Regions from separate parts of the Polycladomyces abyssicola genome, predicted to be linked through region 2. Evidence: riboswitches for the same ligand, from Rfam matches in the RefSeq annotation. Region 2 holds a riboswitch; the other holds the start of a gene.
The links. Region 2 has a riboswitch for cyclic di-AMP ahead of KI215_RS03320 (protein-S-isoprenylcysteine O-methyltransferase). Riboswitches for the same ligand answer to the same signal wherever they lie in the genome.

Region 1 (12,015 bases), 1.3 Mb from region 2:
GTGGATACGGACGCACTGATCGCTTGGTTGCAGGAGATTTTTGCTATTCCTTATGTGGATTTTGAGGGAAAAAAACGGAGCAATATTACGCGCATTGCAATTGTCGCTGGCTGCGGGGATGTCGTTGCGGCCATGAAAGAGGCGGAAGAAAAAGGAGCCCAAGCTTATGTAACAGGTGAAATACACTGTCGGGTGGACAATGATTATGGCAGAAGGCGCTTTCGGGAAATGATGGACTACGTCTCCGCTACTTCGATGTCGTTGATCGGTGTCTCCCATGCCGCATCTGAATTCCTGGTAATGAAAACACAGATGCAACGTTGGTTTGAACGGGAGTGTCAAGTGGCGACAACCTTGCTTGAGCAAAGCCATTGGTGGCGATAATTGAAGGTTATATTAATGAGGCCCCTTATGAATGTCCGCTAATATGATTAGCGGACATTCATAAGGGGTAATACCAGCGAAGCTGTTACCAGAGGTAAAGCAGATTCCATAAAAAGTAAAACCCTCAACTGAGGGCTTTTTTAATTTCTCGCATGGCGGTTCCCTATTAATATATAGATTCCGCATCTCGTAGAAGAGCACATACGCGTTTCAGGTAATCGGTGACTCTCCGATCATCGTCATATGGATATTAGAAGCCAAAATGCAGTGCGACCTCTTTCGCGGTTTCCCTAAAAAGATCACACATCACGAAAAGCGACTGCCAAATATTATATAGTTGTTGTTTGATGCGGACACCGCACCTTTTTTCTTGATGTTACTCTTTCGGCAGGATTCCAAATAAACGCTACTTCTTGTGGCGTCAACGGCGAATCCTGCCCAGACTCCGTTCGACAAACTCCCGTCGATATCGAAAATAAAACGAAGCAACCCAACAGGTAGCAACTACCTAACCGGGTTGCTTTTGATGTTGTCATGAAGGCTTGATCCTTCAATGCGTACCGACGATGAGGGTGGATTCAGTGGTTTGCTTCAGTTTACCAACCCTATTTATTAAGGATCGCTATCGCGTAGATAAAAATACCCAATACAACAGGGGAGCTTATACATAAGATTAGCGATGGTTTTCTATTTAACAAGGATGTTTTCCTCAATAATTCATCGAATGCAAAAAATACTAGCGCTCCAAATATGGTAGGAAATAGGAAAAAATATACTGTAAAGGAGGGTGTCAAATTAACATTGGGGGCCAAATTATTGATTGCATAGAGTGCATATCCACTTAAAAAGTAAAGTACAAAAGTAATGATCCAACGTGGTCTTAAATTGAACCTCCTAACAGTTAATTCGATCAATGTAGAGAATAGAATGCCAAAAGTAAACACACATAACAAGGTGACCGGAAAAATGATGTGTGATAGGGTAAAATCATAAAAAGAACCAAAAAATGGTTAGAAACGTCGTTGTTAATGATGCAGAGGTTACTTTTCTAAGAAACATGCTAGTCTCCCCTTTTTCAACTAACACCCCATTAGTTTTAAAAAATTGAAATTCGATTTGTTCTTTAATCCTTATCCATTAAACCTTCCCATTAATATAGTATTATAGTAATCCCCGTCAGATAGAATTTTGTCATTTTTTAGAATCCCTTCAACTTCAAAACCATATTTTTCATAAAGCCTTATAGCTTTATCATCAGTTTCAAGAACATTCAAAGTTATTTTCTTAATACCATTTGAGTCAGCCCAATGAATAGACTCTTTTAAAAGGTTTTTTCCCTATACCATATCCCCAATATTCTTTTAATACACAGACTCCAAATTCTACTTTATGAGACATTCTTTTCAATTTGTACCCTACACACCTTGAAAAACCTACAATTCTTTCATTAACTTCAGCAACTAAAAAAAGATTACTAATACTCTCTGTATCCTCTTTAATTAACTGTTTAAAACCTGATTCATCTATGTACGCCTCGCCTTGTTCTCTATCTAGATTTTCTGTTTCGCCATCTACTTGCAATCTTACTTCAGACAAGTTTTTCGCATCTTTCTCTATTGCAGACCTTATAATATAACGTAAATTATGAATATAAAATTCCTTTTGATTAATCCTCATTACAATGCCCTCCCATCATTTCTTATTGAATTAACCTGCAAGTACATTTCTTCACAATCTCTTCTCCATCTTAACATAAATATTCATTTTCAGCCAAAGGGGTCCCGCCCTCGATCCTTTTCGTTTTTGAAACAAGAGACTACTCTTTTGCAATGTGGCTCCAAGTGTGGTCAGGTATGGTAAGGAAAATCCCAATAGACCAAGCCCATATGGGACATAGATCTTTGTATTAACCACCGGAGTTAAAACGTTGGAAAACATTGTTCGTTGATCTGAGGTTTATCGTAGGGTAAGTTCCCGGCGCCTTTTCTAAGTTCATCGGCATGAATGATAAAGGTTATCAACAGAGTAAAAGCAGTACACTTTATTTAAAATACTATTGTTGTAAACTATTTTCTATCCAACTATGATAGTAGTGAAAGTGAGCTTTATAATGTGGAGGAATATCTTAATGAAAACTCTCGCTCTACTATTTTTGCTAGCTTCTCTTATCTTTACAGACGCGAAACGCTTGTGGTTCGGTTCAGTTGGTTGGGGTTTACTTGCAATCTTTTATTGGTTGGATTATTACAATAAAGCAGAAAAAGTGAAGAAATGTAAAATTTTCCAATCAATTCTTTCAAAAATAGAAAAAGAGAAGAAATGGAAACTTTTCCAAGCAATTCTTTCGGCTGCACTCTCCATTTTATGTCTTTGGTTAATAAGTGTATCTTAAACCTTTAAAAAATAACCCAACTCAGCGACTATGTCGCTGGTTTTTCATACCGATTCCAAAGAGAGGTTTCCAAGAAAAAACCCGTCTAGGGCTTGTCCGGGCAAAAACTTTCGTCAACAAAAAACACAAAAAGGATGCAGATCCCAGCTCTCAGGCATGATAAAGGGGAGGAATTCCGTAGATGAAGGACTCCGATCTTTCCATCCAGGAAATTTGTGAAACGCTTCAGGTGTCCAAGGCAACACTTTATCGGTATCTAGGAAAGAGAAAGCCGTCCAAATAAATAAAGGCCCGGAAGAGCCTAGTAAAAGGGGAATGGACATTGGAAAAACGTCTGATCGGTCATGTCCCTGTAGATTGTGCGATGCTGGTTATTTGTGATCCCATCAATTATGGTGTCGAACCTCCTAACAGAGGCGACGTTCAAGGTGTTGAGTTCTGGGGTAAAGGTGAAGAGATCGTCAGAGAAGAACTTCAAAGGCGAGGATACAGAGTCACAGTGAAAAACGGAACCTATCGGATCGAAACGACCGATAAAGCGGAAGCGGATCGGTTGAAAGAAATCATCAAACAGATTGCTCAGGAAAAGGAAACTTTCATCATGACAGACATCCGGGAAGACAGCGCTTATTGGCGGATTTGTGATGCCGCTTACAACGAAAATTTGGGTGGTCCCGTGGATGGATTGGACGGCGTTTTGGCAATTTCGACCATGGGCGACGGGTATTTCCCGGTTTACGGGTATTATGATGAATATGGCTTGGTCAAAATCGAAATTGAGATCATGGCCCCGGATGAATAGTGAGACAGACGTTTGTGTTCCACCTAAAAAAGTGAGAAAAAGGAGAAGAATATGGAGCAAGGGGTTTCCTTAGAACAAATCAAACTACTTATATCATTCAACATGACTCAAGATGAGAAAAAAAAGCTGTGTCAATATATCATGCAATTACCTCAATCAGAGTTGATCAGCCTAGCTAGACAGGTAATGGAGTTAGAAGATGAATCCCATATACAGGAAATTCTAGCACTGCTAGTAAAAATCAGACCTTCTTCACTGAGTGAACTTCAAAAAGAATGGATTGATAAAGAGCAATTCTATCCTGGAACTTTATACCGAAAAGCAAATGCAGAGGTTCGTACTCTTCTTCTTCAACGAATGGAGGAGGCTTCTTCCCTTGATTCTTTGACAGTTAATCATTTATTACTATCACTTGCTTGGGTAGGTGATGAAGAAGTTCAGCGGCAGTTTTCTCTATGGAGGCAGAACCCACCATCTTGGGCTGATAAGCTATGTATCCCTCCCGAAGAGTATTCATATGAAGCAAATTGGAAATTAGATGAGAATGGAAAGAGACAAGATTTAGTCTATGAAGAACATATCTATACTGCTGCATTAGCAGCACAAAAAAATATTTGGTTAGAGGAAAGGTGTCAATGCTGTGGTTGGAAACTAGCAGTTCTATTTGATTTGGACCTTTCTAATCCTAAGTTGCATTTTCTAGGTATGCAAGGAAAATATCTTCGAATAGCTACTTGTATTCAATGTACATGTTATTCCACTATTTACACAGAAGTAGATGGGGATGGGAATGTAAGGTGGAGTTTTTATAACGAGAAACCAGAATATTGTTATCACCAACCTGATGGTAACTACGAAGATTTTGGGGTGACCTGTTTTGATGTAGGACCTAAGCAAGAAGCATGGGAAGAACTTTATTTTGAAGAGAAATCTAAGATTGGTGGATATCCAGTATGGATTAATGATGCTTATTTCCCTAATTGTCCACGTTGCCAAGAAAAGATGCCTTTTATCGCACAGCATTATGAAGAGGGCCAAGAAGGACTTATTTACGTTTATTTATGTAGCTCCTGTGAGGTTGTAGCAACCCACTATGATCAAACATAGATAGGATAATAAAATGCCTCTTGAAGAGGCTGAGGCTATTGACAAACCCAGCGGAAAAACTGCTGGGTTTTGTATAGGGATTGGAAGAAAATAGAGAAAATCGGACAAAGATCACAAACTATTCTCTTCCGTTTTCTTTTACATGGCTGCATGATCATTAAGCTTTTTACAGTAAGATCTCATCACTATGGTATAGATTAAAGACAGGAGTCCAAAAATCACAGTACCTAGAAACCCAAATACGATCCAACCGTGAATCCAATGTTCACCGCTAACATCGACCATGTTGCCGCCCTGCCACACTACCAAACAAAAGAGAAACATTCCGTAAAACGGGATTCCGCCTTGAAGTGCGACATTAAATCTTTTGGTCGTATCCGGACTAAGCGGGACGACGACCCGATGAAAATAATACCGGAGATAACGAATACCCAAAAAAATAATTAACCCAAGTAACAATAACCACACCAGTAAACTTGTTACAAATCCTGCTTTGTGATCAAATCCAGATATTAGAGACAAAAAAATTCGAGCGAAAAGGAGAACTCCGCAAACCAGCGAAAAAAGGAAGTGTGGAATAAACAGTTTAAAAAACCGAATCAATTTAGTTCATCCCCCTGTCAGGTTCAATGATGATGTTCGTGGCCGGTATGAGTTTTTGTGTCAGGAACGGATGAGTTTATTGTTTGAGAAAAATATTTGGTATTCACCACGAGACCATATTTCGTTGCCAATTCATTTATATACTCTTCTTTCATCGATTTCGAGACATCCATAATATAATCGGTTTTCACTTGATCTTTGACCGCTTCATACGGTTTTTTCGTCCATTTTCTTTCTTTCAGCCAGACAATCACATCGTGATCTCCGGCATGGAACTGAACAAAATCATTCACCCCTGTGTATTTCAATGCTTCTTTCATATCTTCATTCAAATCTTTTTCTTTCACCCATGTTTCCTTGAGCGATTCAGGTTTGATACCATATTCTCTTGCCGCTTTGACAAAATCTCCTCCATACTGTCGGTACGTTTCAATGAATGCAGGTTCTTCATCGAAATCGGGATATTTCCGTATTGACGTTGATTGATGAAAAAGACTATCAAGCAGGGGTGGAGAGATTGGAAACGGAATTCAACAGCGATCCCGAAGCTGGCATCGTACAGGATTTTGCAGAACTGCACTTGATTGCTGTGAAAAAATAGACTACCCGATTCAAAAGTCTCATATGGCCCCCGGAGCCTAGGGCCGAGCCCTCTGGCTCTCCGTAGAGACCATTACCGTTGGTGTCATCTTCTGATTTCGACAAAAAATGCGTTGTGTTTCACTACAGGTTATCTTTTAACTTTCGAATATCAGACCATCCGTAGGCGACTTCTATAAGTTCCTTTCCAGCAATCGTAATTGTGCTCTCACGGATATAGATACCTCCAAGAGCCTCATAAAAGTAACGGGAATCATTTTCTGCCAAGACCCACACAAGCATCGAGCGAAATTGTGTCGCAAGGTGATCAACCACTGCTTTAAAAAGTAGTTTACCAATGCCTTGTCTTTGAAACTCCTTTAGCAGATATATAGCGTACAATTCACCGTCGTAACCGGGTTCGCCAGAACGTTCACGTCCTCCACCTGCGAATCCAACAATTGTCCCGGACTCATTTTCCGCAACATACAATTTGTGTTGATTGTCGGCTTGTTGTAGTCGCTTAATCCATCTTTTCTCACTGTCGGAATAAGACATGTTGATTAGATATTCATTTGGAACAATGGAGTTGTAAGTAGTACGCCAACTATCGACATGAACTTTTGCAATAGCAGAACAGTCATTGAGCGTCCCCTCACGGATTCTAATTGCCATAAACACACCTCCATCTCGAATAACTCCGTCCAGAGTTCACGCAAAATAGGGGAAATAACCTATTTTACTTAGAGAGATTTGTTTTTTTTGAAATGAAATCAAGCCATAGTAGATCCACCAACCAAAATAAAAATGCAGGTACAATTGCAGATAGTGAAATAAATAACGAAAAGACACTATTAAACATGAGAGGGAGATCAGAAGGCTTAGTTACAGCTACAGCTAAAGTAGGCAAAATAACTCCACCAATTAGATGAATGACCAGAGAGAGAAGTAGTTTGCTGGACTTTCTATTTTTCGAGTATTTTTGACTGATTAATTCTGCTACGACCGAGATAATTGGAGCATAAATAAAGAGAATGGGTACACCAAAAATCAATATATAAGCGATGCTCTCCATCATTTCAATACCAACAACTACTGAATTAAATAAAAAATAAATTAAACAGAACACAAACAGTAATGATGCCACGATTAGCTTTCTAACTAATAATTTCCTCAAAGACCATAAATCCATCTTTCTCCCTCCAAAAGATTGATTGAAATCAATTTCAACAAAAAATTCTTATAACCCTTGTAAATCAGGGTTTGTAGTGAGTGGCCCAAAAAAAAGAAGGAATCGTTGCCTAACCCTTTTGGGCGCTTATCTTTCTTAGTCATTACACAATACCCCTAACGAAACCAAAATTAGGAATAAATATTCCCCTTGATTGGGGGTTAATCATAGTATTGAGTAACTAGCTTCCCACACTTCACCTCCACAATATCGTGGAGGTTTTTATGGTTAACCATGAGAGCACTCAAACTTCGATCCCTTCAAGCATAGGGGTCTAATTCTCTTTCCCCCAGACATTTTTCATGCATCATGCTCGTTTTTCAGTATTAAAACTGAACATAAGTGAGGCACTTCAACCGGTTCATTTGGAAATGCTTCTTCCAACAACGATCGCATTTCCCTGTCAAATACATTCCTGATCTCATTCGAAAACCGGCTGTACCATGAAATGTCCGGATCCGCCCACACCAATACTCGTGGGAAAACGGAACAACATACTCCCATTGCCAACCGGCGGTCCATTCAAAACCGGCCGCTTCCCATTCGTCAAACCAATTTCTAGGAAAACCTAGCAAACGTGAGGTCGCCTCCGCTTTGGAACCTGCTGGTTTGACGGCTCCATTCCTGTATTTTTGTGCGATTTCCAGCGTTTTCAAGTACAGGGGATGCGGTTTTTTAGGGTGAAATCCCGAATCCATCACAATCAAACAGCCGCTTTCTTTGAGAAGTCGCTTCGCTTCGGCAATGGCTTTGACACGATCAAACCAGTGCCATGCCCGCAGTACAGTAAATTGCTGGCGGTACCCCAACAAGGTAACCGCACCAAGGAATGAAATCATTTTCCCCATATAGGTTTTGACTTTCTGTAGAAAAGAAAACTGATCGTAGACAAGATCAGAGTAAAGATAGAGAACCCAACCGCAACGGCAACTCCATCCTCATCCACCATACCAGGATATTGGTAAAGGCTTGCAAGGTAACTGGTGGCTAGATTGACACTCCACGTCCGGTGCCCCGCTGGCCGCAATGTCCGGTACGCCGCTGTTCCTCACTCCATCCGACAGGTTGCACTCCTATGTGGAAGCTCACCTGTGTGAAGTGAGGTCGCAGATCGGTCCGTTGAATACTGTTTACCTATTTGGCGGAACGGGTTCCATTTCAACAGCAATTGAGAAAAGGATGAAATGGTATTTGGGGTATGAATGAGATGAAGCCACCGTGGATGGATATGGATTTCCATACCAGATGAAGCGAGAAGCCCACGGGATCAAAGGGAGTACCTGTGGTGCTTCAGCCGTATAGGCAAGTCACCAACCTTCCGTTTCGGTTCATCATGAACCGATGCGGAAGGTTTTCTTTGTTAACTGAATTCATACAATGAACAGTTGGGCTTTGATGCGATCCTCTGGTAAAGTAAAAGGAAGTAAGTAAAAAAGAGGAGGAAGAGTCGTTGTACCGGATGATCTTGTTTGACGTGGATGGGGTATTTTTAAGCGAGGACCGATGCTTTGACGCTTCCGCACTCTCCGTGTGGGAGCTGCTGTACAATCCCCGTTATTTGGGATTGCGGGGAGATGTGTTTACCACACAACCATCCGAGGAAAAAATCCGTCAACTGCGCCAGTTGGTGTTTGACAGCGACCGGGTGCTGGATTGGATCAAAACGCGGGGGATCAACTCCAACTGGGATATGGTACAGATGACGTTTTCCCTGCAGTGGCTCCGCTTGCTGAAACAAATTCAAGCCGAGCGGCCGGAGTGGGTGGCGGAAGCGATGAGCGGCCCCGTCACAGCCGATGTGTTGCGCCAGTTGGGCGGACGGTTGCGTGAAGCGGGCATCATGTATGAGCCGCAGTTTGACGCGTTCATCCCGGCATTGGCCGAATCCAATGTCACCAAACAGGAATTGATCGCGTATTTCAATACGTTGGCGAAAGCGTGGTTGGGTATGGAAACCGAGGCGTTCTCGCCCAAAAGCGCGTTGTGGGAGCTGGGGCGTCATGTGTTCCAGGAATGGTATCTGGGTGACGACCGATACCGGCAGGTGGAAGACAAGGCACCGGCCACACCGGGCAAAAACGGATTTTTGCACCAGGAGATTCCGCTGGCCGATCCCCGGAAGATTAGACAAGTGCTGGACGGGTTACGGAGAGAGGGTATCGTGTTGGGATTGGGAACCGGCCGTCCGCTGATTGAGACGGAAGTGCCGCTTACCGCCCTCGGATTGTATGATGCGTTTGACCCGGAACGGATCGTCACCGCAGATGATGTGATTCAGGCTGAACAGGCGCACCCGGAACATGCCCCGCTCGGTAAACCGCAACCGTACACATATTTAAAAGGATATTTCGGTCGGAGCAAAGCGGATGCAGAGGTGCTCACCGTCGATTTGCCTTTGTCCAAAGGCGAAGAAGTGTTGATCGTGGGGGATTCGATTGCCGATTTGTTGGCAGCCCGAAAAATGGGTTGCAAGTTTGCAGCCACGTTGACGGGATTGACCGGAGAGGCCGCGCGAGCCAAGTTTGAGGAGTTGGGCGCCGATTATATTGTGCGCGATGTGACAGAATTGTCTCGCGTTATCAGCGGAACCGGACGGTAAACCGACGTTTGCAACAAAGTGATAGCCTGTCCGATCACCCTTCAGGTGGCCATTTTTTCCCAAGTGAAGAATCGGAAAAGCGCAGGACTCTATCGCGGGCATTATCCTGTTGAGTGAAGCGTACTATGCCCGCTTCCTGCGATTCCGGTTCAGGATTCTCAACAAAAGTCCACTTTTCATACATTTAAGTTGACTATAATTCCACGTTTTTTGCATAATAGAATCGGGAAGGATAAAAACTGCCCGTCCTTTTTCGAAGAAGAAAAAGGACCAAATCCTACATATTGGAGGGTGAATCATGGCCAAGCACGAACTGCCTGCATTGCCGTATGCCCATGACGCGTTGGAGCCGTACATCGATGCGCAAACGATGGAAATTCACCATGGCCGGCATCACGCCACATATGTCAACAACTTGAATGCGGCGTTGGAAGGTCACACCGCCTTGGCGGAAAAATCCATTGAAGACTTGTTGCGCAACATTGACCAAGTACCGGAAAGCATTCGTACCGCTGTGCGCAACAACGGAGGCGGTCATGCGAACCACAGCCTGTTCTGGCAAATCATGAGTCCGAATGGTGGCGGTGAACCGAGCGGGGAGCTGGCTAACGCGATCAACCAAGCTTTCGGCAGCTTCGACCGATTCAAAGAAGAATTCACCAAAGCGGCAACCACCCGTTTCGGTAGCGGTTGGGCTTGGCTGGTCGTGAAAAAAGACGGTTCCTTGGCCGTGACGAGCACACCGAACCAAGACAGCCCGCTGATGGATGGCGACACGCCGATTTTGGGCTTGGACGTGTGGGAGCACGCCTACTATCTCAAATATCAAAACAAGCGTCCGGAATACATCAAAGCGTTCTGGAACGTGGTAAACTGGGACGAAGTCGCCAAACGGTACCAAGCGGCGCGCGGATAAAAAGGACGGAAAAAAGCACGGTGGGGAAGATTCCACCGTGCTTTTTTGTTGTGTAATTTCCAAGGAAATACATACCTTACATTCTAATCATTTTCGCTTGAAAGGTTTCCATATCCAACTTATAATGGTCAACGTGTATCAGACAGGCCGAATCTCCGTGTCGGTGTTCGGCGCGGGGTACGGGGGATGCAATCATTGTTGGGGTGAAGCCGCCATTTCGGCGGCCGGGATTAACTCCTTTCCCGAACCCGTCAGCTAACCTCGGAGGCTTTGAAAGGAGGCATAACATGTCTATTTGGAAAAAGTGGGCGTGGTTGCTCACTGGAGCAGTAGTTGCGGTGATCGTTGCAGCGGTTCCGTTTGGAAGCGGAAAGGCGGAAGCCGCTGCACCGACGATGATACAATACGGCAGCAATAACGGAGATGTCTGGGATTTGCAATATCGCTTGCAACAGCTGGGGCTGTACCGTGGCAAGCTGGACGGTATTTACGGTTTGAAAACGGAAAAAGCGGTTATCCAGTATCAGATTCATCATAAATTGCGAATTGATGGCATTACCGGCCCCCAAACGTGGGGATCGTTGAAGCGGCATACAGTGTCCAAACAGACGGTATCCAAAAAAGCACACAAGCAGCCTCTTCATTCTGTAAATTCCCGTTTTTCTAAAAAAGACATTTCGTTGATTGCACGAGCTGTATACAGTGAAGCACGAGGTGAACCTTACAAAGGGCAAGTGGCTGTAGCCGCTGTAATTTTGAACCGGATTGATTCACCGGAGTTTCCGAAAACAGTAAGCGGTGTGATTTTCCAAGACGGTGCGTTTACGGCGGTACAGGACGGGCAGTTCTGGTTGAGCCCCAACAGTACAGCCTATCGCGCTACGATGGATGCGATCCGAGGATGGGACCCGACAAACGGTGCACTGTACTATTTCAACCCGGACACCGCAACTTCTGATTGGATCTGGTCTCGCCCGCAAATCAAAAAAATCGGAAAGCATATTTTCACGAAGTGACGAGGAAAAGCCCGTTCCCATGGGGGACGGGCTTTTCTTATTGAGTAAAAACCGGCGTGTCCGGAAATATTTTGAGAGGAGATGTTTATTTATTTTTAGCTTGACAAAAGTAAGTATATAAATGCATAATATCAACGTAACTAAAGTTAGTTTAATGAAAGGAAGGAAGGCTCACATGGCGACGGTTTTGTACATCACTGCCAATCCCAAACCGGAAGATCAGTCGTTCAGCCTGCAGGTGGGACAGGCATTTTTGAATACCTACCGGGAGGCCCATCCCGAAGATAAAATCGTCGAGTTGGATGTGTACAAACTGGACATCCCCTTCTTGGACGAAGATGTTTTCAGTGGTTGGGGCAAATTGCAACAGGGAACCGCGTTTGAGG
Region 2 (12,015 bases):
TCTGAGCCACATGATGTCGAATATGCCAGACAAACAACCCCAATGCTTCATCCAGACTCATGCGCCCCATCACTGGATGGAAAAACGTACGCTTGAAGTCAGCCGCTTTCAGTGAGCGCAACATCACTACCCAACGACGGTTAAGTGCCTCGATCAATTGCAAGGAAACCTCCGGCGATTCGGTGCGTGAGTCCGCCATCTCGGCCCACCCGTCATGCTCCCATACATATACTTCCGGTTCTTCTTCGGTCAAAGCCCGTTTGAATCGGATATAGTTGTGCATCTGAGCATCCGCCACATGATGCACCACTTGCCGGACAGTCCATCCACCCGGTCGATAAGGCGTATCCCACTGCTGGGGCGTCAATCCCGACACCGCATGACGAAGCTGCTCGGCTGAACTGTCCAATTCGTCGATCCACTGTTGCACATGCGTTGTTGTAATGGTGTCCGGTTTTTCAAATTGACCGATGGGATACCGCAAATCCGTATTCATCCCTTCCCCTCCCATTGCAACTTCCCCTTTCCCTGTTGGATGATCACCGATCCATTTCTTTCGTTGCTCATCAGGCAACGAAGCGATCCAAGCCATTTCTGCCGCTTTCATCACTTGTTTCAGGGGTACCCCGCCAGTTTCGGCAATTGCGCGGCAATCCCGGTATTCCGGAGCAAACTGTACGATTTCCCCTTGATGGGTTGCGACTTTTACCCGTACCGTCCCCCAAGGGGTTTTCACCGAGTGAAACGTCCGTTCCAATCGGTGCACGGTTACCGGATGCCACCGTATTCCCAATGTGGTGGTTTCCAAGAACAACACACGTTTGACCTCGTTCAGGTGTTCCTCACTTACCAAAACATGCAATGTCACACCGGGCCGCCCCCGCTTCATGATGATCGGAACTATCCACACGTCACGGGCTCCGGACGCAAACAATCGATTCATTACATGTTCGCACCACTCAGGGCTCATGTCGTCCAGATTGCATGCGATCTCCACCATTTCCGGATCCAGGTGTTCAGCATCCGTTTCGTGCATCATAATCCCTCCCCCGAAACAAAAACCAGAAAATACCACCATGATTCCGCTCGAAAACACTCACACTATCAAATGATCAATCAAGCAGGAAATGGTGATGCAGATGCGAAGGTTCCTGGCGTTCTGCATGGTAATGTCCCTAACGCTCGCGTTGACATTCCCATCCGCGGCGGCAAAAAACCCCCACGCGGAAACAGATTGGCGGAAACAAGTATTTAAAAATGTGGAAATGTTAACCGGACTCCCCTGGTATTATCTGGCGGCCATGGATCAATACGAACGCAACTTGCAAAAAGTGCGTCGTGATCTTCCCCGAAAAAAAGGATGGCTGGCCATCCACATTCCCGCCGAAAGCTGGGCCGGTGTGATCAACCCGGACCAAGAGGATAACATGGAAGTCTCCATTCACTATTTCGGGGGCATCGGACGTGACGGCAATGGTGACGGAAAAGCGAATCGTCACGATCCTGTCGATGTTCTGTACACCGTGGCCCGTTTCCTGTCTCAACTCGGAACGGATGAAGATGCGATCCGTACTGGATTGTGGCGGTACTACCACCAACCCATCGCAGTAGATACCATTACGCATATCGCCAAGATCTTTGCCAAATTCGACACATTGAAATTGGATGCACATGTTTTTCCCATCCCGCTGCAATACAACTATACCTACCACAGCACCTGGGGAGACAGACGAGGGTGGGGAGGTCTTCGCATCCATGAAGGGACGGACATCTTTGCCAATTACGGCACCCCCGTTCTCAGTACCTGTTACGGCTATATCGAATTGATGGGATGGAACAAATACGGCGGCTGGCGTCTGGGCATCCGCGACGTATACAACAATTACCACTATTACGCCCACCTGAATGGGTTCCGCAAAAAATTGAAACAAGGTGACATCGTCAAACCGGGCGATGTGGTCGGATACGTTGGCTCTTCCGGTTATGGTCCGCCGGGCACCTCGGGTAAGTTTCCGCCCCATTTGCATTACGGCTTGTACAAATTCAACGGTCGAACCATTTATTCTTTTGACCCCTATCCCCACCTCAAAGCGTGGGAACGGCAAACCCGTAAACAATTGCGGGAAATGAAACAAAAAATGAAGCAAAAAATGAAACGAAAAAAGAGACAGTGAGACTGCATCAAATCCTCGTGCGGGTTCCGATTGTAAACAATCGGAACCCGCAAATTCTATTGAGTCGGGAAGTGAGAAACAGCCTCACCCGCTACGCCCCAACAATCTCAAGATCTCGTCTGGCTGAAGTCCTTGGACAGCCGTATCATTTACCACCGTGACCGGGACGCCCAAGAATCCCATCGCTTTCACTTCCTCCAGATATTCGGGATGGGCGGCACAATCCCGCACTTCATATGCAATGCCATAATCGTGCAAAAAGCGTTTCAATACATTACATTCAATGCAATGCGGCTTGGAATACACCACTACTTGCATTTTGGTTCCTCCTTTCGAGCACCGGACGCCTCTGATGAATAGCGCGATGCTCGCTCGAGCTCAGGTCTTCGATCACCACAGACTGTGAATCACTTTCTTTTCCTCCCACTATATCACAGCAAACGGCTTCGTCGAAGGTCTGCCATCACACGCGAGAAACTGTATAATATCGATAGACTGATCATAGGGGCGATTTCATTGCACAAAAATTTACGATCATTCTTGAATACACTGCGAAAGGAAAATGATCTTGTCGAAATTTCCGTTCCCGTCGATCCCTATTTGGAATTGGCGGAAATTCATCGACGGGTCATAGCCGAAGAAGGACCGGCATTATTGTTTAGCCAAGTAAAAGGTTCGTCCTTTCCTGTCGTGACCAATTTGTTCGGCACCACCAGGCGGGTGGACCTCGCGTTCGGTCCGCGACCGGAACAATTGATGAAGCAAACGGTGGCACTGTTGCACGAATTGCTTCCACCCAAGCCACAAACCTTGTGGAAACAACGAAAACTGCTGTTCGACCTGCTCAGGGTGGGGACCAAAACCGTTTCTTCCAACCGGGCTCCCGTGCTGGAAGCGGAGCAGCCGGAAGTGGATTTGAGCCAATTGCCTGTGATCACCTCCTGGCAGGAGGACGGCGGTCCGTTTATCACACTGCCACTGGTCTATACGCAACATCCGGAAACCGGCCAACACAATCTCGGCATGTACCGGATGCAGATCTTCGACCGCCGAACCACCGGGATGCACTGGCAGATTCACAAAGGGGGCGGTTTTCACCACCACGAAGCGGAGAAGCGGAACCAATCCCTGCCGGTGCGGGTGTTTCTGGGCGGGCCGCCTGCATTGATCGCTTCCGCCATCGCACCCGTACCGGAATCGTTGCCGGAGTTGATGCTGGCTTCCCTCATTTTGGGAGAAAAACTGCCCGTCGTTCGGCCGGGCACCAACGGATACCCGATCATCGCGGAAGCCGAATTCGTCCTCTCCGGTTATGTGCCGCCGCACGAGCGTCGTCCGGAAGGCCCGTTTGGTGATCACTACGGGTATTACTCGCTTAAACATGACTTTCCCGTTTTCCACGTCCAATCGGTACATCACCGAAAGGACGCGATTTACCCGGCGACCGTGGTGGGCAAACCCAAACAGGAGGACTACTATCTCGGCGAATTCCTGCAACGTCTGCTCTCGCCCGCCTTCCCGTTGGCCATGCCGGGAGTCAAGGATTTGTGGACCTATGCGGAAACCGGGTTCCATCCCCTGGCTGCCGCCGTCGTCCGAGAAAGTTATCGGCGGGAAGCATTGGCTCACGCCTTCCGTATCCTGGGCGAAGGCCAGTTGACGCTGACCAAGTTTTTGATCGTCACCGATCAGGTTCTGCCGCTGGACGATTTCCCCCGGTTATTCGAAACCGTGTTGGAGCGGTTTGATCCCGCGGTTGATCTGCTCATCTTCGGGAATACCTCGATGGATACGCTGGATTATACGGGCCGGCGGTTCAATCATGGAAGTAAAGCAGTCCTGGTCGGCGTCGGCGAACCGGTACGTACGCTGCCTGCCGAGTATCGCGGCCCGGAACTGCCCGGGATTCGTCAGATCCGTCCGTATTGCAAAGGGGCACTGGTGGTTGAAGGTGAGCCGTTCGAACAAGATCCGGAGTTGGCCCGCCGCTTGGCCGAATCGTACGGTGATGCGCTGAGTGAATGGCCCTTTGTCTTTTTGGTGGATGACATCCGTGCGGCAGAGGGGCAAACACCGTTCCTGTGGACGGTCTTCACCCGGTTCGATCCGGCTAACGACATCTATGCCCGAGCGGAGCTGGTGCGACACCATCCGAACTACCGCCCGCCGATCGTAATCGATGCCCGCATGAAGCCGGGTTATCCCGATGAACTGGAGCCGGACCCGGAGATCGTGCAGTTGGTTGATCGACGGTGGAAAGAATATTTTCCACAAGGATTACGATCCCATTGAATGGACACCTGCCATTCTGGAAATAGTGGGCCAGAATTTCCCGTCGCAAATGGAGGGCGTATCCGGACTTATCCGGATACGCTTTTTTCTGTCTCGCGCAAAATTCTACCTGATCCGTCCGATCCAACCGGGCTTTAGAGTGTGTCTGGTGTTGTCCACAGTGCTTTCCCAGCTCGCTCCACCTGCGCCCTACAGGGAGGCAGATGATGACCGCTCCGACCCGGTCAGCACAGGTCGCGGGCAGGTACGCTTCGCTTTGAGGAAATTGCCCGCGATTTCAATCCTGCGCTTCCCGAGTCTTCGCTCAGTCGGTGCTTGGTCAGTCGCTCGTCTGGGAAAACATTGCTCCCTTACGAAATGACCAGACACCCCCTAATTATTCCCCTTCATTTTGATCTGCGGCATCGGCACCTGGGGTGATGAGCCGCTCTCGGCTTTTTTCAATGCGCCGTTGTAATAGTAAAATTGCGGCACGTCCCCCATCATCCACGCCGTCGCAATCGGAATCTTGGCCTCAACGACGGTGGGTTCGGTTGAAAACGGAACGACCACGCTCATCTCGGCGTGCACTTTCAACATCATCGTTACCATTACCGTATTGACTCCTGCCGACTCCATCTTCGGTTCGAAATCGACGATCACATCCCCTTTGGGCCAAATTTCCACCGGAATCCGTGGTCCGTAATCAGCCAGGATGTTGCTTTGCAACACTTGCCCCAAACTAAGGCTGATCGGTTTGTTTTCGAGATGATGCAGAGTCCGCGTCACCTCAGAAGTGGTCTGTGTATATACCCGCTGTTGCACCTGCTGATTGATCGTGATCCACGCCACTTGCCCGTCCGCGGCTTTTTCCACTTTCATGATGCGGTCAAGGTCACCGCCCATTTTCAATTGTTGTTGTACCCCTTCCAAAATCGCCTCCGAAGCGATCTTTTTCACTTCGGTCTGGGCGATCGTGACCAAGGTGGGATGCAGGTGTTTCTCCAACAACCACAATGTCTGGTACAACACGGCAAACAGGATGACCAACGCCAGAAACCATGCTCCCGATTTTCTGCGCCGCCTCAATCCCTGAGGTCTGAGGCGCAGCCGCAATCGCCACCTTCGAAACCGCATCGTTATCCCTCCTCGCCCCACTTCTATGCAAAAAACCCCGTCCACTTGCCGGGGTTGTTTGATAGAATGAAAAAGATGATCGTTAGTGACGGAGGAATGAACATGACAACGCAAAACATCGACTTGTCCCGATACGTGTCCAATCTGGATAAAAATGTATATACCATCTTCAATTTGCCCGAAGAAGTGATCGCGGTCATTTTTGCATATGTCAGCCGCAGTCCGGCCAGTTTCCGTGACAATCTGAAAAAACTGCTGGCTGATGGGGAGTTGGCGATGGACGAGACGTCCGGCGGCATGACCGGTTTTTACTCGGAAAAGGCTGCCCGCTTCCACGAAAAATGGGTGGTGGGCTACGGTCACAGCAGTGTGGCGGAACATGCAGTCGCCCATGTGGGAATCGAAAAGATCAGTCGACTGGCATCGGCCGAATTGGAACTGGCCAACAGTTTCAACAGCTTTACCGAGTACAGTCAGCGATATCAACGGCCCCGACGTGGCGACTACTTCATCCCGGAGGAACTGGAACAGGACACCGAAGCGAAACAAGCATTCATCCGCCTTAACGAAACAGCCTTCGACATCTATGAACGGTTGCTCAGCGGACTGATCGACTATCTGAGTCGCAACCTCCCCCGTCAAGAAGGCGAATCCGACAAACGGTTCTCGGTTCGTGTGGAAAAAACGGCGTTTGAAGACGCCCGATACGTATTGACACTGGCTACATTGACCAACCTCGGCATGACCGGTAACGGACGAGCCCTCCGCGACACGATCGTCCGGCTTCTCTCCAGCCGCCACGCTGAATGCCGCCGATTGGCCGAGGAGATGGAGCGGGAAATCAGCCGGGTCATCCCGACATTGCTCAAACACGTCCAACCCAATGACTATCTGTTGCAGACGCGGAATGACCTCACCGACCTGTTGCCGGAATCTCCTCATCAGACGGAGGATACGGGGAGGAAGAAACCGTTCGCCCGGTTCGTTCAGATGCCAGACTACAACAAGGCCTTGACGCAAACGGTGGCCCACTTGATGGTGAGCGAACGATCGATGACTTACGCGCAGGCGTTGGCTGTGGCTGAAGGACTCTCTCTCGAGGAAAAGGAGCGAATCGTCGATACTGCGCTCCGACACCTGCGCTTCTTTGACAACCCCCGGGACGAATTCCAGCATGTGACCTACATCATGGAACTGTTGATCTCGGAGGCCAACTGGCACCAACTGCTCCGTCACAACCGGCGGACGCATTTCTCCTACGGTGAACCGACGGTCAAACTTGGATACACCATCCCGCCGCATGTGGAAGCGGCCGGGCTGACCTCAATTTATGAGGAAGCGGTGTTATTGGCAACGGAAACATATGAGCGCATCGCCGCCCGTTTTCCCGAATCAGCCGCCTATTGCGTGAGCAACGCGCACCATCGTCCCGTTACCGCCACCGCTTCGCTGTGGGAGCTGTACCATCTCATCAACCTGCGCACCTCACCGGAAGCACAGTGGGACATCCGCCTTACATTTGAGACATTGCATCGGGAGCTGCAAGAGAAACATCCTGTGTTTGCCCGCTATGCACAACGACGATTGGGCTGAAATTGAAAACGCCCCCGATCTTCGGGGGCGGACAGCTTGATAAAAAAGATGCGCCTTCCATTCCGATATGTCATTGCCTGAGCCAGAAAAAGCGCCGATTTTGGAATTCGCAGAACGAACCCATGACAATATGGTGTAGCGTGGAGGGAACGGCATTGCTTCTATCACTCAAACAAGATTGGACGTTATGGACACAACAGGACTGGGTGGATGCTGCACAGATAGTCAGTTCTGTAGGGCAAGTACTCAGTGCGGTTTTGACTTTGGTCACAGTCTTTTTTGCTTACAGTCAGATCAACCAGGCAAGGAAGGACGCACAACCTGAGGTAGCGATCTTTATAGCAGAAGACCGACGAAGACACTCGATTGATATTATCCTGACCAATGTGAAAAGTCTTCCTGTTTTTGTGAAGACCTTTATGTTGCGTTATTTTGATCAATCAGGCAGAGTGATCACGATTGGACGCCAGCAACTACTGAGAAAAGGGTATATCAATCCCTATCATCGAGTAAACGATCCGAAAAGCTTACTCGGAATGGGTAATACCTACAAAGTGACACTACATAGCCATTGTTTGAATCCGAGTACCATGATGTCGGAGACTTCTCACATCCCTCGAAGAGCAGCAGCACGCCTGAGAGGAATCTTCACGAGACTGTTAGGGTTACGGCATGCCAGACATCATCATATTGCAGAATTGCGTTTTATCACACCGGGCGTACATCCTGATCCAACAGTGTACTTTTACGCAGTGATTCATCACGACGTAACCATAAATTATTGGGTTTATGCCACCACAAGAAAACTCAAATCGCATGATGATATCAAGAAAGCGGGGATTTTGGTCGCAACTTACGCCATGCCCGATTACAGTAAACAAGTGGCCAAATTCCACTAGTTGTAAGATCAATCAAAAAGCCATTGGGTCTATGAAGTACTCCTTCGTATGTTTCAATGGCTTTTTTGTCTCTGTAGCAAGACACTCTAAGGAAAAGCCCTATTATTTCCAAAACCGGCGTGGTATAATTCTACCCGTTCTACTCATGTAAGATTGATACTCTTCTCCAAACTGATCGAGCATCATTTGTTCTTCTCGCGGTACACGCAAGAAATACATTATCATCAACGACAAAAAAGGGGACCACCCTGCTATCCAGTTATGCAATAACAAAACTTGGGCGACTCCCCACATCAAACTAGCTGCATACATAGGGTGCCTCACATATTTGTATACTCCACTGGTAATGAGTTGATGTCCTTTCCTCAATTCAAGAGTAGGAGACCAGTTTCGTCCTAAATCAGCGTGGGAACGCCAAAATAGCCAGAGGGCTACAACGGAGAATACTACTCCAATCCATCCCGCCCATGATGGAAGCTGATAATCGGCAAAACTCAATAACGGAGTGAAGACATAGATGAGTGGAATGACTAACATCCCGACGGACATCAGAGAGAGTAGGAATATCTCTAAAATCGTTTTACGGCTGTCAACGATCTGATTCGTTTTAGTCTGCCTACTAAATGGAGCGCGAATAATGGACATTGTTACCAGACCCGTAAAATAGATGATTTTGAACATACTTTGTCCTCCCTCAACATCTTTTCGTGATGGATGGCAGAAACCCATTACAAAGTTAGGGTTATTTCCAGCCTACTCGCACGAAAGTGATTACCAGCAACAACAGAAAAAGCCACGAGAAGGGTATCTTCACGTGGCTTTTTTTGGCACAGCAAAAATAGCGTGCTCCCGCGCGTTCACTCCCCCTCTCAAAACGCTTACGAGGTTAGCTGACGGATTCGGGTGGCTGAGAGTCACCCTACCCAGGCATGGAAAAAATCCACCCCGGGATTCACCCCATGCAGTCCGTGACAGATCACCACAGTCTGCAGTTGGTTCCCCCGCTCCCGCGTATCGCAGGACTCAGCGATTTACGAGGATATATTGATTATGAATTGAGCTCATCATACCCCCTCTAATCACATGTTGTAAAGTATAATAAACAGGCGCGGAATCAACCGTGCCAACGAAAGGTATGGACTATGTGCTGAAAGAGAACTTTCCCGAATAGAGAGCTTTTGTTTGCTGAACAGCGAATGACTATTCGGACTTAGCACTGAACGGAGCCAAGGCAAGGATTCGCTATCATTCATTTTCTGATACCACTAAAGATCAGATAAAACAAGGGATGCTCAATCGGGCATCCCGTTTCTTTCTGCATTACTTGTGAGGTATCCACTCCACACTAAAAGGTCAGTCACAAGACGCGGCTAGTTTCTTTTGGATCTAAGCGTTTTTGGCGCTTGTCGAACATGTGCCAAAAGAAAATCGGGGCGTACGCTTTATTCCGCATAAATCATCTTCACCGTCATGCCGCCATCGACTACGATGTTGGCTCCCGTCATGAATCCCGCCTCTTTGGAAGCCAAAAACAGTACCGCTTGTGCGATGTCGTCCGGCCTGCCCACGCGGCCGACCGGATGCTGGGCATGGTCAATTTCCCTTAGTTTCTCGGGTTGGCGTTGACTGCTTTTTTGCCAAGGGGAGACGTCGATCCAGCCCGGACTTACCGCATTGACACGGATCTCGGGTCCCAGACTGACGGCCAACGCATGAGTCAACGCCAAAATGCCGCCTTTGCTGGCGGAATACGCCTCGGTATGGGGCTCCGACATCAGTGCCCGGGTGGAAGCGATTTGGATGATGGCCGGGTCTTCTCCTTTTCGCAGCAAGGGTACCCCGTATTTGGCGCACAAGAAAGCCCCTGTTAGGTTCACCCCGATTACCCGGTTCCAATCCTCCAACGACAGCGTCTCGATCGGACCGTTTCTCATGATTGCCGCATTGTTGACCAAAACGTTTAACTTGCCTTGCTCCCGTTCAACCCGCGCCATCAGCGATTGAACCTCTTCTTCCCGCGATACGTCGATGGGAACGAAAAACGCTCGTCCTCCTTCCGCTTCGATCCAACGCCGGCATTCTTCCCCCGCTTCCTCATCCACTTCGGCGATGTACACGATGGCGCCTTTTTTGGCAAAGGCATGGGACAAGACACGTCCGATTCCCTGTCCACCACCTGTCACGATCACCACACGATCATTCCAATCCATCGGCCCGCCTCCTTTTCGATGATTGAGGCGTGCCCGATACACGCACGTTGATCCAGGTCAGCCCGTTTGGATAACAGGCCACCCCTCTCCCGGTTCAGTGAATAAGCGGACACGCCCCACAATTCGCTGGAGAAAACGATCCTTTCTCGGATCGTTATTTTCCCTTTTACGATACAATTGTACCGTGTTTTTTCTCTTTCTCCCAAACATCATCCGCACTCTTCCGCTTCACAGCCCGTCCCCTCATTCTTGATCACCCGGCAGTGCCACTTTACGTTCGCGATCGCCCGTTCGAACCCGTCCATCCGGGAATGAGCCGATGATGTTCCGCCATCTCCCGTTCATAGTCGGTCAGCTCCGCCCAAGCACGTTCCTCCGCCGGAATGCGGACCCGGGTCAAGATCCACCAGTTGAGCACCGAAAAAAGAAGGGCCGTTCGATACGCACCGAACAGAAGCGGCAATGCCAACAATTCCATCATAACCACCACATAGTTGGGATGCCGCAGAAAACGGTACGGTCCCTTCATCACCGGCCGCATACCCGGTACCACCCAAATGCGGACATTCCAAAACGGCCCCAATGCGCGGAGAACCCAAATCCGGCACACTTGAGCAGCCAGAAAGAAAATGAGTGGAATAGGCCACCAAATCGGCGGTTCGGCTGAAAAAAGCACCTTTTCTACGATTAAGGAGAGAAAAAACAACCCGTGCATCCCTGCAATCAGGGGAAAATGTTCCCGTCCGGCTTCCACCGCTCCCCAAGATCGTAACAGTCGACTGTTGCGATGGGACCAAGTCCATTCCGCCAATCGTTGCATCAATACCACCGAAACGGTCAACCAAAACCAATCATTGACAGACATCTCACCTTTCCTCCCATTGCAAGAGCACCAATTCGGAGCTGAAACCGGGTCCCAATGCCGTCACCAATCCATACTCCCCGGGTTCATGCGATTCCCGCATTTCACGCTCCAGCACGAACAATACGGTGGCCGATGACATGTTGCCATAATTCCGCAACACTTCCTGTGCATGATGCAATTTTTCCGCCGGCAAATCCATCGCCTCCCGATAAGCCTGCAACACTTTCAAACCACCCGGATGAGTAATCCAACGGTGGATATCACTGCATACCAACTTTCTGCGCGCCAAAAAACGATCCACGTTGGGACGTACCTCCCGGCGAACGATGGACGGGATGTCCTTGGAGAACACCACCTGCAACCCGTCGTCACACACTTCCCATCCCATGATCTCCAACGAATCCCGCCAGGTGGTACTCATCGCATCCAACAATCGGGGTCCGCTTGTTGGCCGGGGCACTGTCGCGCGATCCCCCACCAGCAACACCGCCGCCGCTCCGTCGGCGAAAAGGGAGGAAGCGACCAGATTGCTTTTGCTGCGATCCTCCCGGCGAAACGTTAACCCGCACAACTCCACGGTCAACAACAACACCCGCGCCTCCGGATACGCCCTGGCCGTCTCCATCGCCCGCGACAATCCGACGGCACCCCCTGCACATCCCAGACCCCAGATCGGCGTTCGCCTGACGTGCGGGTTCATACCCAACCGATTGATCAAGTGGGCATCAATGCTGGGAGTGGCCAAGCCGGTAGTGGAGACGAAGAGAAACACATCCACCTCGTACGGCTCGAGACCAACCCGATCCAAGCAACGACGCACCGCTGCTTCCCCCAACCGGCACGCTGCTTCGATGTAGGCTTCATTC

Region 1: linked by a shared signal. The riboswitch ahead of sleB (spore cortex-lytic enzyme) and the one ahead of KI215_RS03320 (protein-S-isoprenylcysteine O-methyltransferase) in region 2 are both predicted to bind cyclic di-AMP.

The regions. Positions count from the first base shown of each region.
Region 1 covers NZ_AP024601.1:2,547,570-2,559,584, reverse strand. Annotated here, with positions in the region: gene KI215_RS12855 (Nif3-like dinuclear metal center hexameric protein) at 1-384, shown strand, start outside; gene KI215_RS16375 (aminoglycoside 6-adenylyltransferase) at 635-733, opposite strand; partial or broken gene KI215_RS12845 (N-acetyltransferase family protein) at 1,515-2,061, opposite strand; gene KI215_RS12840 (hypothetical protein) at 2,513-2,776, shown strand; gene KI215_RS16370 (helix-turn-helix domain-containing protein) at 2,958-3,059, shown strand; gene KI215_RS12830 (hypothetical protein) at 3,099-3,578, shown strand; gene KI215_RS12825 (DUF1963 domain-containing protein) at 3,630-4,685, shown strand; gene KI215_RS12820 (hypothetical protein) at 5,312-5,635, opposite strand; gene KI215_RS16135 (hypothetical protein) at 5,761-5,889, shown strand; gene KI215_RS12815 (GNAT family N-acetyltransferase) at 6,012-6,542, opposite strand; gene KI215_RS12810 (hypothetical protein) at 6,607-7,059, opposite strand; gene KI215_RS12805 (hypothetical protein) at 7,425-7,946, opposite strand; gene KI215_RS16365 (hypothetical protein) at 8,116-8,304, shown strand; gene KI215_RS12795 (HAD family hydrolase) at 8,558-9,697, shown strand; gene KI215_RS12790 (superoxide dismutase) at 9,996-10,613, shown strand; cyclic di-AMP (ydaO/yuaA leader) riboswitch at 10,749-10,898, shown strand; gene sleB (spore cortex-lytic enzyme) at 10,901-11,629, shown strand; gene KI215_RS12780 (FMN-dependent NADH-azoreductase) at 11,805-12,015, shown strand, end outside.
Region 2 covers NZ_AP024601.1:657,724-669,738, reverse strand. Annotated here, with positions in the region: gene KI215_RS16155 (YfiT family bacillithiol transferase) at 1-1,036, opposite strand, end outside; gene KI215_RS03350 (M23 family metallopeptidase) at 1,140-2,174, shown strand; gene KI215_RS03345 (glutaredoxin family protein) at 2,259-2,492, opposite strand; gene KI215_RS03340 (menaquinone biosynthesis decarboxylase) at 2,691-4,466, shown strand; gene yunB (sporulation protein YunB) at 4,839-5,582, opposite strand; gene KI215_RS03330 (FAD-dependent thymidylate synthase) at 5,685-7,175, shown strand; gene KI215_RS03325 (hypothetical protein) at 7,331-8,074, shown strand; gene KI215_RS03320 (protein-S-isoprenylcysteine O-methyltransferase) at 8,177-8,755, opposite strand; cyclic di-AMP (ydaO/yuaA leader) riboswitch at 8,934-9,113, opposite strand; gene KI215_RS03315 (SDR family oxidoreductase) at 9,517-10,284, opposite strand; gene KI215_RS03310 (isoprenylcysteine carboxyl methyltransferase family protein) at 10,556-11,149, opposite strand; gene KI215_RS03305 (type III polyketide synthase) at 11,151-12,015, opposite strand, start outside.